2 regions of the Micromonospora sp. NPDC049799 genome follow, and region 1 is predicted to be linked to the other one. Evidence: predicted binding sites of a transcription regulator. Region 1 holds the regulator's gene; the other holds the start of a gene.
What was found. Region 1 encodes HrcA, which represses chaperone genes, less so after heat shock. Its sites were predicted from a motif close to GGTTNGCACNCTCNNNNNGAGNGTGCNAACC; they were not measured.
Positions count from the first base shown of each region.

Region 1 (11,247 bases):
TCTCCCGCTCCTCCTCCGGCTCGGCGTGGTCGTAGCCGAGCAGGTGCAGCACACCGTGCACGGTGAGCAGGTGCAGCTCGTCGGCGGAGGTGTGCCCGGCGGCGGCCGCCTGCTTGGCCGCCACCTCGGGGCAGAGCACGATGTCGCCGAGCAGCGCCGGCTCGCCGCCGGCGGCGGTGCTCTCGCCCGGGCCGTGGTCGACGCTGCCCTCGTCCATGGGGAAGGCGAGCACGTCGGTCGGACCGTCGCCGCCCATCCAGCGGTGGTTCAGCTCGCTCATGTAGTCGATGTCGACCAGCAGCACGGACAGCTCGGCGAGGGGATTGACCCCCATCTCGTCGAGGGCGTGCCGAGCCACGGCGAGCACGGCGTCGGTGTCGACGTCGACACCCGACTCGTTGGCGATTTCGATGGACAACAGTCTTCCCTCGGTGGTCTAGCGGCGCCGGCCGGCCCGGCCGCCCTGGGCGGTCCGCCCCGGCACGGCGTGCACGCCCTGCGCCTGCTGGTTCTCCCGCTCGTCCCAGCGGGCGTACGCGTCGACGATCTCCCCCACCAGCTTGTGCCGGACCACGTCCGAGCTGGAGAGCTGGGCGAAGTGCACGTCCTCGACGTTCTCCAGGATCTCCCGGACGACCCGCAGGCCGCTGGTCGTCCCGCCGGGAAGGTCCACCTGCGTGACGTCACCGGTCACGACGATCTTCGAGTTGAAGCCGAGCCGGGTGAGGAACATCTTCATCTGCTCGGGCGTGGTGTTCTGCGCCTCGTCCAGGATGATGAACGCGTCGTTAAGGGTCCTGCCCCGCATGTACGCCAGCGGCGCGACCTCGATCGTGCCCGCCGCCATGAGCTTCGGGATCGAGTCCGGGTCGAGCATGTCGTGCAGCGCGTCGTACAGCGGGCGCAGGTAGGGGTCGATCTTCTCGTTGAGCGTGCCGGGCAGGAAGCCCAGCCGCTCCCCCGCCTCGACCGCCGGCCGGGTGAGGATGATCCGGTTGACCTGCTTGGCCTGGAGCGCCTGCACCGCCTTCGCCATGGCGAGGTAGGTCTTGCCGGTGCCGGCCGGGCCGATGCCGAACACGATGGTGTGCCCGTCGATGGCATCGACGTAGCGCTTCTGCCCGAGCGTCTTGGGACGGATGGTGCGCCCGCGCCGGGAGAGGATGTTGAGCGTCAGGACCTCGGCGGGCCGCTCGGCGCCGCCCTGCTCGAGCATGCTGGCGGTACGCCGGACGGCGTCGGTGGTCAGGGTCTCGCCCTTCTCGATGAGCTCGATCAGCTCGCTGAAGAGCCGCTCGGCGACGGCGTTGTCCGCGGGGGCGCCGGTGATCGTGATCTCGTTGCCCCGGACGTGCACGTCGCTGGCGACCGAGCGCTCGACCAGGCGCAGGATCTCGTCACCCGCGCCGAGCAGGTTGACCATGATCTTGGGGTCGGGAACGGTGATCCTGGTCTGCGCCTGGGGCGGGCCGGGAGGTGGGGTGCCGGTCATGGGTCGGGCCGAGGGGCCCTGCGCACCTGCTCTCGATCTCGGCGCCGGGCCTGGCGGCGCGGCGTGCGGACGTTCCATCCATCGTATCGGGTCAACGGCGGTGGCACCCCGCCCATTTCCGCCCGCCCGGGTCACCTCCCGCCGCAGTCAGATCCGCCCGTTCAGGCCCGGAAGTCGTACCGGTCGAAGGCCTCCTGGTGCCGGGTGAAACGGTAGGTCGCCCAGTGCATCCGGACCACCGCGCCGGAGGCGTCCCGGGTCAGCCGGAGCAGCTCACCCACCTCCCGCCCGGAGACCGTCCGGTACACGTCCGGCCGGTCCGGCAGCGGGGCGAAGACCGCCGGCGGCCGGCCCGCCGGGTCGTCCGAGCCCCGGGCCCGCAGCGCCCCGTCGTGCCAGGAGAAGACGTACTCGAACCCCTCGCCCCACCAGCGTCCCAGCAGGCCGCGTACCTCCGGTGGGGCCGGCGGGCCGGGCCGCCACGGCACCGTGTCCGCCGGGTCGTGCTCGGCCGCCGCCGCGAGCAGCCGGTGCGGCAGCTCGAAGAGCTGGGCCGCGGTGCCGGACGAGCCGAGCACCGCGGCGCCCATCGCCCCGGCGGTGCCCTCTCCACCGCGCCGCCCGTAGACGGCGGCCAGGAAGCCCGGCATCGCCCCGTCGTGCCCGACGTGCACGACCCGGTCGCCCTGCGGAACCAGGATCAGGCCGAGCCCGAAACCACCGGACCAGACCGTCTCGTCGGTGACCGTCAGCGGCCAGCGCATCTCGTCGAGCGTGGTCGGGGCGAGGACCCTCCCGTCCGGGTCGAGCGCCGCCGGGTCGGCGAGGAACGCGGCCCAGCGGGCCATGTCCGTCGCCGTGCTCCACAGCTGGGCCGCCGGACCGATCGCTCCGAAGTCGGTGGGCTGCTCCGGGTGGGCCTCGTCGGAGTACGCGTCGACGAGGAACCCGGTGGCCGCCGTCGGTCCCGGGGCGACCGTGGTGCCGGTGAGCCCGAGCGGGGTGAGCACCCGCTCGGCGAGCACCTCCGCCCAGGTCCCGCCGCGCAGGTGCCCCACCAGCCGGCCCAGCAGCGCCATCCCGAGGTTGGAGTAGTGGTAGCGGCGCCCGGTGGGCAGCACCCGCTCGGCCCGGGCCAGGTCGGCAAGGAACTCCTCGGCGTCCGGTGCGCGCAGCGTGTCCCACACGTCGCCGTACGGCTCCCGTTGCAGGCCGGCGGTGTGCGACAGCAGCCGACGCACGGTCAGCTCGCCGTGTGCCGGCAGGTCCAGGTGCCGCTCCAGCGGGTCGTCCAGGTCGAGCAGGCCGTCGTCGCGACACTGGACGGTCAGCACGGCGGTGAAGGTCTTCGTGACCGAGCCGATCCGGAACGCCGTCTCCGGGCCGAGCGTCGTGTCGTTGCCGGTCTCCCCCACCTCGCAGGTCCAGAGCGGCCGGTCGGCGCGGTGCAGCGCCGCGGCGACCGCCGGCACGCGGGCCTGCGCCTGGACCTCACGCACCATCCGGGCGAGGCGGTCCCCCACGGGCGTCATGCCAGGTCCCGAGCCAGCATCGGGCCGAGCGGGGCGCCGCCGAGCAGGTGCGCGTGCACGTGGAAGACCTCCTGGCCGCCGTACCGGCCGGTGTTGAACATCAGCCGGAAGCCGTCGCCGAGCAGCCCCTCGTCCTCGGCCACGGCGGCGGCCGTGGCCAGCACCTCCCCGGCGAGCGCCGGGTCACCCTGGCCGAGGGTCGCCACGTCGGCGTAGTGCTCCTTCGGGACCACCAGCACGTGCACCGGGGCTTTCGGGTCGACGTCCCGGAACGCCAGGGTGGTGGGGGTCTCCCGGACGACGGTGGCCGGGATCTCCCCGGCGACGATGCGGCAGAACAGACATTCAGTCACCCGGGCAGTGTAAGGAAGGGCCCCTTCTTAACGCCTGCGGTAGAGGAAGGGCCCCTTGTTAACACCCGGGGTCCGCTGCGGCAGGATGGCCGGCGTGACTTCTCGGGCGGTACTGGTGACGGGGGCCTCGCGCGGCATCGGGCGCGCGGTGGCGACGGCGTTCGCGGCCGGCGGTGACCGGGTGGCGATCCACCACCGCGACTCCGCCGACCTGGCCGAGGCGCTCCGCGCCGACCTGCCGGGCGACGGACACGTGGTGGTGCGCGCCGACCTGACCGACCCGGACGCCGTACGGGTGATGGTGGACGAGGCCGCGCACCGGCTCGGCGGGCTGGACGTGCTGGTCAACAACGCCGGTGTGTACGGCGACCGGGACCGGCCGCACCCGGTCTTCGGTGCCTCCTACGAGGACTGGCAGGCGCGGTGGCGGCAGGTCATGGAGACCAACCTGACCGGCGCGGCCAACGTGACCTGGTGCGCCGCCCAGCACATGCGGGAGCGGGGCGGACGGATCGTCAACGTCTCGTCCCGGGGCGCGTTCCGGGGTGAACCGGACCAGCCCGCCTACGGCGCCAGCAAGGCTGGGCTGAACGCCCTCGGTCAGTCCCTCGCGGTGGCGCTCGCGCCGTACGGCATCGCCGTGGCCACGGTCGCGCCGGGCTTCGTGGAGACGGACATGACCACCGAGCACCTGAGCGGGGAGCGCGGCGACGCCATCCGGGCGCAGAGCCCCTTCAACCGGGTGGCGCGGCCGGAGGAGATCGCCGCCGCCGTGCACTGGCTGGCCGCGCCGGAGGCGCAGTGGGCGTCGGGCACGATCGTCGACCTCAACGGTGCCTCCTACCTGCGCAGCTGACAGCAAACTGACAGCCGTCCCGGCGTCGGATCGGCACCGGGACGGGGTAAGGGTCTCCGGCATGGCCGACACCGTGCTGGACCTCGCCGCCGACTACCGCGTGCTCGACGGCCACGACGACGACCCCGTCCTGCTCAACCCGGACGGCAGCCCGGTGGACACCTGGCGCGAGGACTACCCGTACGACAAGCGCATGGACCGCGACGAGTACGACCAGCAGAAGCGGCTGCTCCAGATCGAGCTGCTCAAGCTCCAGGAGTGGGTTCGCGAGTCCGGTGAGCGGCTGGTGATCCTCTTCGAGGGGCGCGACGCCGCGGGCAAGGGCGGCACCATCAAGCGGTTCATGGAACACCTGAACCCGCGCGACGCCAAGGTGGTGGCCCTGGTCAAGCCGAACGAGCGGGAGGCCACCCAGTGGTACTTCCAGCGCTGGCTGGCGCACCTGCCGGCGGCCGGCGAGATCGTGCTCTTCGACCGGTCCTGGTACAACCGGGCCGGGGTGGAGCGGGTGATGGGCTTCTGCACCCGCAAGGAGTACCTGGAGTTCCTGCGGCAGGTCCCGGAGCTGGAGCGGATGCTGGTGCGCTCCGGCATACGGTTGGTCAAGTTCTGGTTCTCGGTGTCGCAGAACGAGCAGCGCACCCGCTTCGCGGTGCGGCAGGTCGACCCGGTACGCCAGTGGAAGCTCTCCCCGATGGACATCGCGTCGCTGGACAAGTGGGACGAGTACACCGAGGCCAAGGAGGCGATGTTCTTCTGGACCGACACGGCGGACGCGCCGTGGACCGTGGTGAAGAGCAACGACAAGAAGCGCGCCCGGCTGGAGGCGATGCGGCACGTGCTGAACCGCTTCGACTACGCCGAGAAGGACCGCGAGGTGGTGGGCGTGCCGGACCCGCTCATCGTCGGCCCCGCCGGGCTCGACCTGCGCCCCGACGACCAGCCGGTGCAGGTCTTCCCCCGCCCGTGAGGCGCGTCAAGAAGGGCCCTTTCTCTACCCCAGGCGTTACAGGGGGCCCTTCCTTACACCGTCACCAGCGGTCGAGGCGGGCGGAGAGCACCGACAAAGCCGCGACCCCGGCGGTGGAGGTACGCAGCACCGACGGCCCCAGTCGCACCGGCCGGGCGCCGGCCTCGGCGAAGGCGTCCAGCTCGGCGCGGTCGATGCCGCCCTCCGGGCCGACCACCAGCACGATCTCGCCGGCGTCGGGCAACGGCACGGTGGCCAGCCGCTCGTCGGCCTCCTCGTGCAGCACGTACGCGGCGGCGGCACCGGCGATCCGGCGGGTCACCTGCGTCGTCGACTCGTCGGGAGCGCCGGCCACCACCGGCAGCCACGCCCGGCGGGCCTGCTTCGCGGCCTCGCGGGCGGTCGACGCCCACTTCTCCCGCGCCCGTACGCCCCGGTCGCCCCGCCACTGGGTCACCGAGCGGGCAGCGGCCCAGGGCGCGATCTCGTCCACCCCCACCTCGGTCATCGCCTGCACGGCCAGTTCGCCGCGGTCGCCCTTGGCGATGCCCTGCACCACCACGAGGCGCGGGACGGGCGCGTCCACGTACCCCCGGGAGACCACGTCGAGGTCCAGGGTGCCCCGGCCGACGGCGGTGACCACGGCGGCGGCCGTGCCGCCCCGCCCGTCGGCCAGGAGCAGCTCCTCGCCGACGCGCAGCCGCTGCACGGTGGCGGCGTGGTGCCCCTCGGGGCCGTCCAGGACCAGTTGGTCGGCGGCGGGCAGCGCCTCGACGAGGAACAGCGGCGCGGACATGGTCAGGCGTGGCCGTTGAAGGCGTCGCGCATCCGGGAGAAGAAGCCGCCCTGCTTGGTCAGCTCGGCGACCTCCTCGCCCCGGGTCTTGGCGAAGTCGCGCAGCATCCGCTCCTGGTCGGCGTCGAGCTTGGTCGGGGTCCGCACGTCGAGGTGGACGTAGAGGTCACCCCGGCCGGTGCCGCGCAGGTGGGGTACGCCCCGGGCACGCAGTCGCAGCGTGCTGCCCGGTTGGGTGCCGGCCTTGACGTCGAGCGGCTCCTCGCTGTCCAGCGTCTTGATGGTCAGCCTGGTCCCCAGGGCCGCGGCGGTCATCGGCACGGTGACCCGGCAGTGCAGGTCGTCGCCCTTGCGGGAGAAGACGTCGTGGGGTCGTTCGTGGATCTCCACGTACAGGTCGCCGGCGGTGCCGCCACCCGGGCCGACCTCGCCCTGCTGGGCCAGCCGGATCCGCATGCCGTCCTCGACCCCGGCGGGGATCTTGACGGTCAGCGAGCGGCGGGTGCGCACCCGGCCGTCGCCGGCACAGGTCGGGCAGGGGTGCGGGATGGTGGTGCCGTAGCCCTGGCAGACGGTGCACGGCCGGGCGGAGACCACCTGGCCGAGGAAGGTGCGCTGCACCGACTGCACCTCGCCGCGGCCGCCGCACGCCTCACAGGTGGCCAGGTGCGTGCCGGCGGCGGTGCCGGCACCGGAGCAGGTGGTGCAGAGCACGGCGGTGTCGACGGTGATCGGCGCCTCGACGCCGAACGCGGTCTCCTGGAGATCAAGTTCGAGGCGCAGGATCGCGTCGGCACCCGGTCGGGTACGCGGACGCGGCCCCCGCGCGCCACCGGCGGCGCCGCCGAAGAACGCGTCCATGATGTCCTGGAAGCCGACGAACGGCCCCGCCCCGCCGGGGCCACCCGGACCGCCGGCGCCCCCGCCACCGGGGGCGAGCGGGTCACCGCCCAGGTCGACGATCTGCCGTTTCCGGTCGTCCGAGAGGACCTCGTACGCGGCGTTGATGTCCTTGAACTTCTCCTGGGCCTCCGGGTCCGGATTCACGTCCGGGTGGAACTGCCGCGCCAGCTTGCGGTAGGCGCGCTTGATCTCGTCGTCGGAGGCTTCCCGGCTCACACCGAGGATGCCGTAGTAGTCCCTGGCCACTGCGTTCCGTGTCCTCATGTTCGTCTCGCGTTGCGCCGGTCGTCGGCCTCCAGTGACACCGACGACCCTGACTGGTCAGTTCTGGGCCAGCAGATCGCCCACGTAGCGTGCCACGGCACGTACCGTGGCGATCGTGCCGGGGTAGTCCATCCGGGTGGGCCCCAACACGCCGAGCCCACCGACGATGGTCGCGCCGGGGCCGTACCCGGTGCTGACCACCGAGGCGGCGCGGAGGTTGTCGACCTCGTTCTCGTCGCCGATCAGCACCCGGGTGGTGCTGGGCTGGGTCTCGCCGATCAGCTTGAGGAGCACGACCTCCTCCTCCAGCGCCTCCAGGATGGGACGCAGGGAACCCTGGAAGTCGAGCAGGCCACCACGGGTCAGGTTGGCCGTGCCGGCCAGGGCGATCCGCTCCTCGTGCCGCTCGACCAGCGTCTCGAGCAGCACGGTGGACAGCGTGGTCATGGCCCCGCGCAGGTGCGGTGCCGACTCGTCGACCAGGGCCTGGACCAGGGGTGGGGTCTCCGACAGCCGGCTGCCGACCAGCTTCTCGTTGACCAGTCGGCGCAGGTCGGTGACGTCGTCGGCCGGGACCGGCGCGGGCAGCTCGACCAGCCGCTGCTCCACCCGACCGGTGTCGGCGATCATGACGAGCATCAGGCGCGTGGTGGAGATCGGCACCAGCTCCAGGTGCCGCACCGAGGAACGGGCGAGCGACGGGTACTGCACGACGGCGACCTGTCGGGTCAGCTGCGCCAGCAGCCGCACCGTGCGGTGCACCACGTCGTCCAGGTCGACGGCGCCGACCAGGAACCGCTCGATCGCCCGGCGCTCGGCCGGGCTCAGCGGCTTGACCCGGGACAGTCGGTCCACGAAGAGGCGGTAGCCACGGTCGGTGGGCACCCGGCCCGCGCTGGTGTGCGGCTGCCGGATGTAGCCCTCCTCCTCCAGCACCGCCATGTCGTTGCGTACCGTCGCCGGCGAGACGCCGAGCTGGTGCCGCTCGACCAGCGCCTTGCTGCCGACGGGCTCCTGCGTGGCGACGTAGTCCTCGACGATCGCGCGCAGCACGGCGAGTTTGCGGTCGTCGAGACCCATCCTCCCCACCTCCTGTCGCACGTCGGGCCGGGCGCGCGGAACGGGCCCGGGCAGCGGCCTGGCACTCGACTGTAGCGAGTGCCAGTCTACGTCGGCAGGGCCGGCATCGCGATGATCAATGACGGAGGGTGCTGCGCGCACCCGCCCGCCTGCGGCGCCAGGGCCGTCCATCCGGACATCCCGGGCGGTGTCGCTCTGGTGCGCCCTTGCCGACTGCCCCTACCGTGACGTCCATGACTGAACCACCTCGCCCTCCCGGCGCGGGAGACCCGGACCCGACCGTTCCGTCGGGCTTCCCCGGCCCGCCCGCCCCGGACGAACCCACCGCACCACTGTCCGGGGCACCGGGCGCGGGCGGCTATCCCCCGCCCGGTGGCTATCCGCCACCCCCCGGTGACGCCCCGACGTCGGGCGGCTACCCACCGCCCGGCGGCTATCCCCCCGCCGGTGGCTATCCGCCGCCCGGTGGCTACCCGCCCCCCGGCGGTCATCCCCCGCCCGGTGGTTATCCGCCCCACGGCGGCGGCTACCCGGCCGGCGGCGCGTACGGCCCGCCGGCGGGCGGCTACCCCAACGCCGAGGACAAGACCTGGGCGCTGGTGGCGCACTTCGGCGGCCCGCTCGGCGTGATCATCGGCGGCGGCCTGTTCGGCTGGGTCGCGCCGCTCATCGCGATGATGACCCGCGGTCAGCAGTCTCCGACGGTGCGGGCACACGCGGTCGCCGCGTTGAACTTCCAGCTCACCTGGGCGGTCGTCGGTGTGCTGAGCTGGGTGCTCACCCTGATCACCTGCGGCCTGCTCTTCTTCGTCCCGATGCTCGTCTGGATCGTCCCGGTGATCTTCGGGATCATCGGCGGCGTCAAGGCCAACGAGGGTGTGATGTACCGCTACCCGATGACCTACTCCTTCGTGAAGCGCTGACTCGGTGCCGGCCGCTCCCCCGGCCGGCACCGAGGTCCGGTCTCCCGCACGGAACAGGGGCGAGGTGGGAGACCGGGCCTCAGGGCAGCAGGTCCCGGACGACCGCGTCGGCCAGCAGTCGCCCGCGCAGGGTGAGCACGGCCCGGCCGGCCGCGTACCGGTCGGGGTCGAGCAGCCCGTCGGCGAGGGCCTTCCCCGCGCCGACCCGGCCGGCCTCGTCGAGGGCGTCCAGCGGCAGCCCGGAGGCGAGCCGCAGGCGCAGCATCACGTCCTCCATGTGCGCCTCGTCCGGCCCGAGCACCTCCCGCGCCAGACCGGGCGACTCCCCGGCGGCCAGGCGTTGCGCGTACGTCGTGGGGTGTTTGACGTTCCACCAGCGCACGCCGCCGACGTGGCTGTGCGCCCCGGGGCCGAGGCCCCACCAGTCCGCCCCGGACCAGTAGAGCAGGTTGTGCCGGCACCGGGCCGCGTCGGAGCGCGCCCAGTTGGAGACCTCGTACCAGGAGAAGCCGGCCGCGCCGAGGGCGGCCTCCGCGGCCAGGTACCGGTCCGCGGCGACGTCGTCGTCCGGGTACGGCAGCTCGCCGCGGCGCATCCGGGCGGCGAGCCGGGTGCCGTCCTCGACGATCAGGGCGTACGCGCTGACGTGGTCGACGCCGGCGGCCACCACCTGGTCGAGGGAGGCGGCGAAGTCCTCCGCATCCTCCCCCGGCGTCCCGTAGATCAGGTCGAGGTTGACGTGGTCGAAGCCGGCGTCGCGCGCCTCCGCGGCGGCTGCCACGGCCCGGCCGGCGCTGTGCTTCCGGTCCAGGATCGCGAGCACACCGGGCGCGGCGGACTGCATGCCCAGCGAGATCCGGGTGTAGCCGGCGGCCCGCAGCGTCTTCAGCGACTCCGGCGTGACCGACTCGGGATTCGCCTCGGTGGTGACCTCGGCGTCGGCGGCGAGCCCCCAGGTGCGGTCGACGGCGTCGAGGATCCGGGCGAGGTCGTCGGCGGGCAGCAGGGTCGGCGTGCCACCGCCGACGAAGACGGTGTCCACCCGTGGGGGCGGCCCCTCGCCCAGCGCCCGGCGGGCCAGCGCCAGCTCGGCGAGCACGGTGTCGGCGTAGCCGTCCCGGCTCGCCCCGCCGCCCAGCTCGGCGGCGGTGTACGTGTTGAAGTCGCAGTAGCCGCAGCGGCTGGCGCAGAACGGCACGTGCACGTACACCCCGAAGCCCCGCGCGCCGACCGCGCGGGTGGCAGTCGCGGGGAGCGACCCGTCGACGGGGACGGGTTCGCCATCTGGAAGGACGCCGGGCATGGCCACTAGTGTGCCCTCACATGACCTCTCCCGACGCGCTCGTGCGGGTCTCCACGGCCCGCGGGGTGACCACCCTCACCCTGGACAGCCCGCACAACCGCAACGCGCTCTCGACCCCGCTCATGACGTCGCTGCTGGACGGCATCGCCGCGGCGGTCGCCGACGACTCCGTACGGGTGATCGTGCTGGACCACACCGGCCCGGTCTTCTGCTCCGGGGCGGACCTGAAGGAGACCGCCGCCGCGTACGCCAGCGGGTCGGTGCCGGCCGGGATGCTGGGTGACGTGCTCGCGGCGGTCTGGGAGTGCCCGAAGCCGGTGGTGGCCCGGGTCGCCGGGCCGGCGCGCGCCGGCGGCCTCGGCCTGATCGCGGCGGCCGACCTGGCGGTGTGCTCCCAGGAGGCGACGTTCGCCTTCACCGAGGTACGGATCGGCGTGATCCCGGCGGTGATCTCGGCGACCGTGCTGCCCCGGCTGCACCCGCGTGCCGCCGCCGAGCTGTACCTCACCGGGGACACCTTCGACGGCCGGCGGGCCGCCGAGGTCGGGCTGGTCACCGCCGCCGTGCCGGCGGCCGAGCTGGACGCGGCGGTGGCGCGGTTCTGCGACTCGCTGGTCCGGGGCGCGCCGGGTGCGCTCGCCGGGGCGAAGGAGCTCCTGCGCCGGCGGCCCGCGACCGACCTGCGAGCCGAGATCGCCGACCTGTCGGCCATCTCCACCGGATTCTTCCTGTCCGAGGAGGGAATGGAGGGCGTGCTCGCCTTCCGGGCGAAACGA
Region 1 covers NZ_JBFAMU010000028.1:1,755-13,001, forward strand. The annotation lists gene ybeY (rRNA maturation RNase YbeY) at 1-418, opposite strand, end outside; gene AB0I76_RS04590 (PhoH family protein) at 437-1,492, opposite strand; gene AB0I76_RS04595 (serine hydrolase domain-containing protein) at 1,654-3,024, opposite strand; gene AB0I76_RS04600 (histidine triad nucleotide-binding protein) at 3,021-3,377, opposite strand; gene AB0I76_RS04605 (SDR family oxidoreductase) at 3,472-4,233, shown strand; gene ppk2 (polyphosphate kinase 2) at 4,295-5,203, shown strand; gene AB0I76_RS04615 (16S rRNA (uracil(1498)-N(3))-methyltransferase) at 5,265-5,999, opposite strand; gene dnaJ (molecular chaperone DnaJ) at 6,002-7,147, opposite strand; gene hrcA (heat-inducible transcriptional repressor HrcA) at 7,223-8,245, opposite strand; gene AB0I76_RS04630 (DUF4870 domain-containing protein) at 8,479-9,168, shown strand; gene hemW (radical SAM family heme chaperone HemW) at 9,248-10,471, opposite strand; gene AB0I76_RS04640 (enoyl-CoA hydratase-related protein) at 10,492-11,247, shown strand, end outside.

Region 2 (3,765 bases), on a different contig from region 1:
AGCCCGGCCAGGGCGGCGTACCGGGGGGTCGTGGTGCTCATCGGACCAGTCTTTCCGATCACGGGAGCGGCGACCAGTCGCGTCAGCGTTCCGTAAGCACCGGGGCCCGGACGGCGTCGGGGCGCGCCGCCGAGTACCGGCGACGCGCCCCGACGAGGCGTACGGCGAGGGTCAGAAGCCCGGGCCGTGCTGGTGGCCGTGACCGTGACCGTGACCACCGGCGGCGGCCGGCTCGGCCTTCTCCGGCTTCTCCACCACGAGGCTCTCGGTGGTGAGCAGCAGCCCGGCGATCGACGCGGCGTTGGAGACCGCGTTACGGGTCACCTTCACCGGGTCGAGGATGCCGGCCTTGGCCAGGTCGACGTACTCGCCGGTGGCGGCGTTGAGGCCGTGGCCCCAGTCCTTGCCGGCGACCTTCTCCACCACCACGTAGCCGTCGTGGCCGGCGTTCTGGGCGATCCAGCGCAGCGGCTCGACCAGTGCCTTGCGCACGATCGAGACACCCACCTTCTCGTCACCGGTGAAGCCGAGGTCGTCGTCGAGCACCGACCGGATCTGGACCAGGGCGGCGCCGCCGCCGGGGACCGTGCCCTCCTCGACCGCGGCCTTGGTCGCCGCGATGGCGTCCTCGATGCGGTGCTTGCGCTCCTTCATCTCGACCTCGGTCGCCGCGCCCACCTTGATGACGGCGATGCCGCCGGAGAGCTTGGCGAGCCGCTCGGAGAGCTTCTCCCGGTCCCACTCGGAGTCCGAGGCCTCGATCTCCTTGCGGATCTGGGACACCCGGTCGGCGACCTCGGCGGACTTGCCGCCGCCGTCGACGACGGTGGTGTTCTCCTTGTCGACCACGACACGCCGGGCGGTGCCGAGCACCTCCAGGCCGACCTGGTCGAGCTTGTAGCCCAGCTCCGGGGCGACCAGCTCGGCACCGGTCAGGACCGCCATGTCCTGCAGCATCGCCTTGCGGCGGTCGCCGAACCCGGGGGCCTTGACCGCGCAGACCTTGATGGTCTTACGGATGGAGTTGACCACCAGGGTGGAGAGCGCCTGGCCCTCCACGTCCTCGGCGATGATCAGCAGCGGCTTGCTGTTCTGGAGGACCTTCTCCAGCAGCGGCAGCAGCTCCTCGATCGCCGAGATCTTCTGGGTGGTGATCAGGATGTACGGGTCCTCGAGGACCGCCTCCTGCCCCTCCACGTCGGTGACGAAGTTCGGCGAGATGAAGCCCTTGTCGAACTGGAGACCCTCGGTGACCTCCAGCTCGGTGGTCAGCGTGGAGCCCTCCTCGACGGTGATGACACCGTCGCGGCCGACCTTCTCCATCGCCTCGGCGATCAGCTCACCGATCGTGGCGTCCTGCGCGGAGATCGTCGCGACCTGCGCGACCGACTCCTTGTCGGAGACCTCGACGGCCTTGGCGAGCAGCGCCTCGGAGACCTTGGCGGCGGCCGCGTCGACACCCCGCTTCAGGCCGGCCGGGTTGGCGCCGGCGGTCACGTTGCGCAGGCCCTCGCGGACCATGGCCTGGGCCAGCACGGTGGCGGTGGTGGTCCCGTCGCCGGCGATGTCGTTGGTCTTGGTCGCCACCTCCTTGACCAGCTGCGCGCCAAGGTTCTCGTACGGGTTGGTGAGCTCGATCTCCTTGGCGATGGTCACGCCGTCGTTGGTGATCGTGGGCACACCGAATTTCTTGTCCAGGACGACGTTGCGCCCGCGCGGGCCGAGGGTGACCTTGACCGTGTCCGCGAGGGCGTTGACACCGTGCTCCAGCAGGTGCCGGGCGTCGTCCGAGAAGCTCAGGATCTTCGCCATGAATGTCCCTTCGAAGCGACGTTGCCCCGGCCCGGCGAGCCGGACCGGGGCAACGACACTGATCGGTTGCTTACTTCTCGATGACCGCGAGGACGTCGCGGGCGGAGAGCACCAGGTACTCCTCGCCGGCGTACTTGACCTCGGTGCCGCCGTACTTCGAGTAGAGAACGGTGTCGCCGACCTTCACGTCGAGCGGCACGCGGTTGCCGTTGTCGTCGATCCGGCCCGGGCCGACAGCGAGGACGGTGCCCTCCTGCGGCTTCTCCTTGGCGGTGTCGGGGATCACGATGCCCGACGCCGTGGTGGTCTCAGCCTCGTTCGCCTGGACCACGATCCGGTCCTCGAGCGGCTTGATCGCAACCTTGGTCGCGGTAGTCACGGGCATACCCTCCTGGGGTACTGGTTTCGTTACCGGTCGACCGGAGCCGACCAGCGTCAATCTGCCACATGCCACCGGGCGGGGCCGTCGTCGCGGGTGCCGGTCCGCCTGGCGTTCAACGACCGGACACAGGCCCGGAAGTTGGCACCCTCAGGGTGAGAGTGCTAATCGCAGGTTATTCCTCGGCTAGCACTCCGTCAAGGAGAGTGCCAACGGTCGCCGCTCCGTGTCGCCACTCCTCCGCCACTCTTCACCGCGACACGCCGGCACTCGCTTCCGCGTCCGTGATCGCGCGCCTACGTTCCGACACCAGTCGGCACACGGAGGACGGCGGATGAGCGACGTACCAACCCTGGGGTTCCTGCGCGACCAGTTGCGCCGGGCCCGGCAGGCACGCGGCCTCAGCCAGGAGGAGCTGGGCAGGCTGATCAACTACTCGTCTTCGGCGGTCAGCGCCGTCGAGGTCGGACACAAGCCGCTGGGCCCGGACTACCTGGCCCGGGTCGACACGGTGCTGGAGACCGGCGGTCTCTTCGTCAGCCTGCTGGAGCTGATCCGGCTGCACGCCGCGCCGGACTGGTTCCGCCCGTGGGAGGAGGTCGAGCGGGAGGCCAGCGCCCTACGCTGGTGCGATCCGACGGTGATTCCCGGCCTGCTCCAGACCGAGGCGTACGCGCGGGCGATGCTCCGGGCCGGCCCGCTGCTGACCGACGACGAGATCGACGAGCGGGTGCTGGCCCGGATGGCCCGGCAGGCGGTGCTGACCCGCGACCGGCCGCCGCAGCTCGTCGCCGTGGTGGACGAGCAGGCGCTGCGCCGGCTGGTCGGCGACCGGGCGACCATGCGGGAGCAACTGGATCACCTGCGGACCATCGGTGCCGAGCCACACGTGCAGGTGCGCATCATCCCGGCCGAGGCGCCGTGGCACATCGGGCTCAACGGCCCCTTCGTCCTGGCCCGGCTCGCCGACGGGACCGAGGTGGCACACCTGGACGACCAACTCCGGGGCCACACCGTGGACAGCCCGAACGACCTTGCCAGCCTGGGACGGCGTTGGGAGACTGTGGCCGGTGAGGCGTTGCCGCGCCGGCAGTCCGCCCGCCTGATCGAGGAAGTGGCGAAGACATGGACCTGACCCACGCCACCTGGCGCAAGTCCACCCGCAGCAACAGCAACGGCGGCGCCTGCGTCGAGGTCGCCGACAACCTGCCCGACGTGGTCGCCGTCCGGGACAGCAAGGACCCGACCGGGCCGGTGCTGACGTTCACTCCGGCCACCTGGCGGGGCTTCGTGGCCGCCGTTCCCACCTCGCACTGACACCGCCGTCCCGGCACCCCGACCGGGGCCGGAACAATGGGCGGGTGAACCTGGAACAGCTGGCGGAACTGCGTACGCCGGAGGGGTCGGCCGCACTGGACGCGGCCACGCGCCTGGCCGGCGGTGATCCGCTGTCGGCGGCGGCCGCGCTGCGGTCCGGCGGCCTGCCGCCCGGACTGGCCTCGGCGGCGCTCACCCAGGCCGAGCTGCGCCGCCGCGCGGTCGGCAAGTTCGGTCCGGCGGCGGGCGGCCGGTTG
Region 2 covers NZ_JBFAMU010000436.1:55-3,819, reverse strand. The annotation lists partial or broken gene AB0I76_RS23940 (molybdopterin-binding oxidoreductase) at 1-41, opposite strand, end outside; gene groL (chaperonin GroEL) at 172-1,812, opposite strand; gene groES (co-chaperone GroES) at 1,883-2,197, opposite strand; gene AB0I76_RS23925 (helix-turn-helix transcriptional regulator) at 2,526-3,326, shown strand; gene AB0I76_RS23920 (DUF397 domain-containing protein) at 3,317-3,508, shown strand; gene AB0I76_RS23915 (hypothetical protein) at 3,553-3,765, shown strand, end outside.
Region 2: a site for HrcA is predicted at 2,331-2,361, ahead of groES (co-chaperone GroES). Genes of this name have one in related genera too.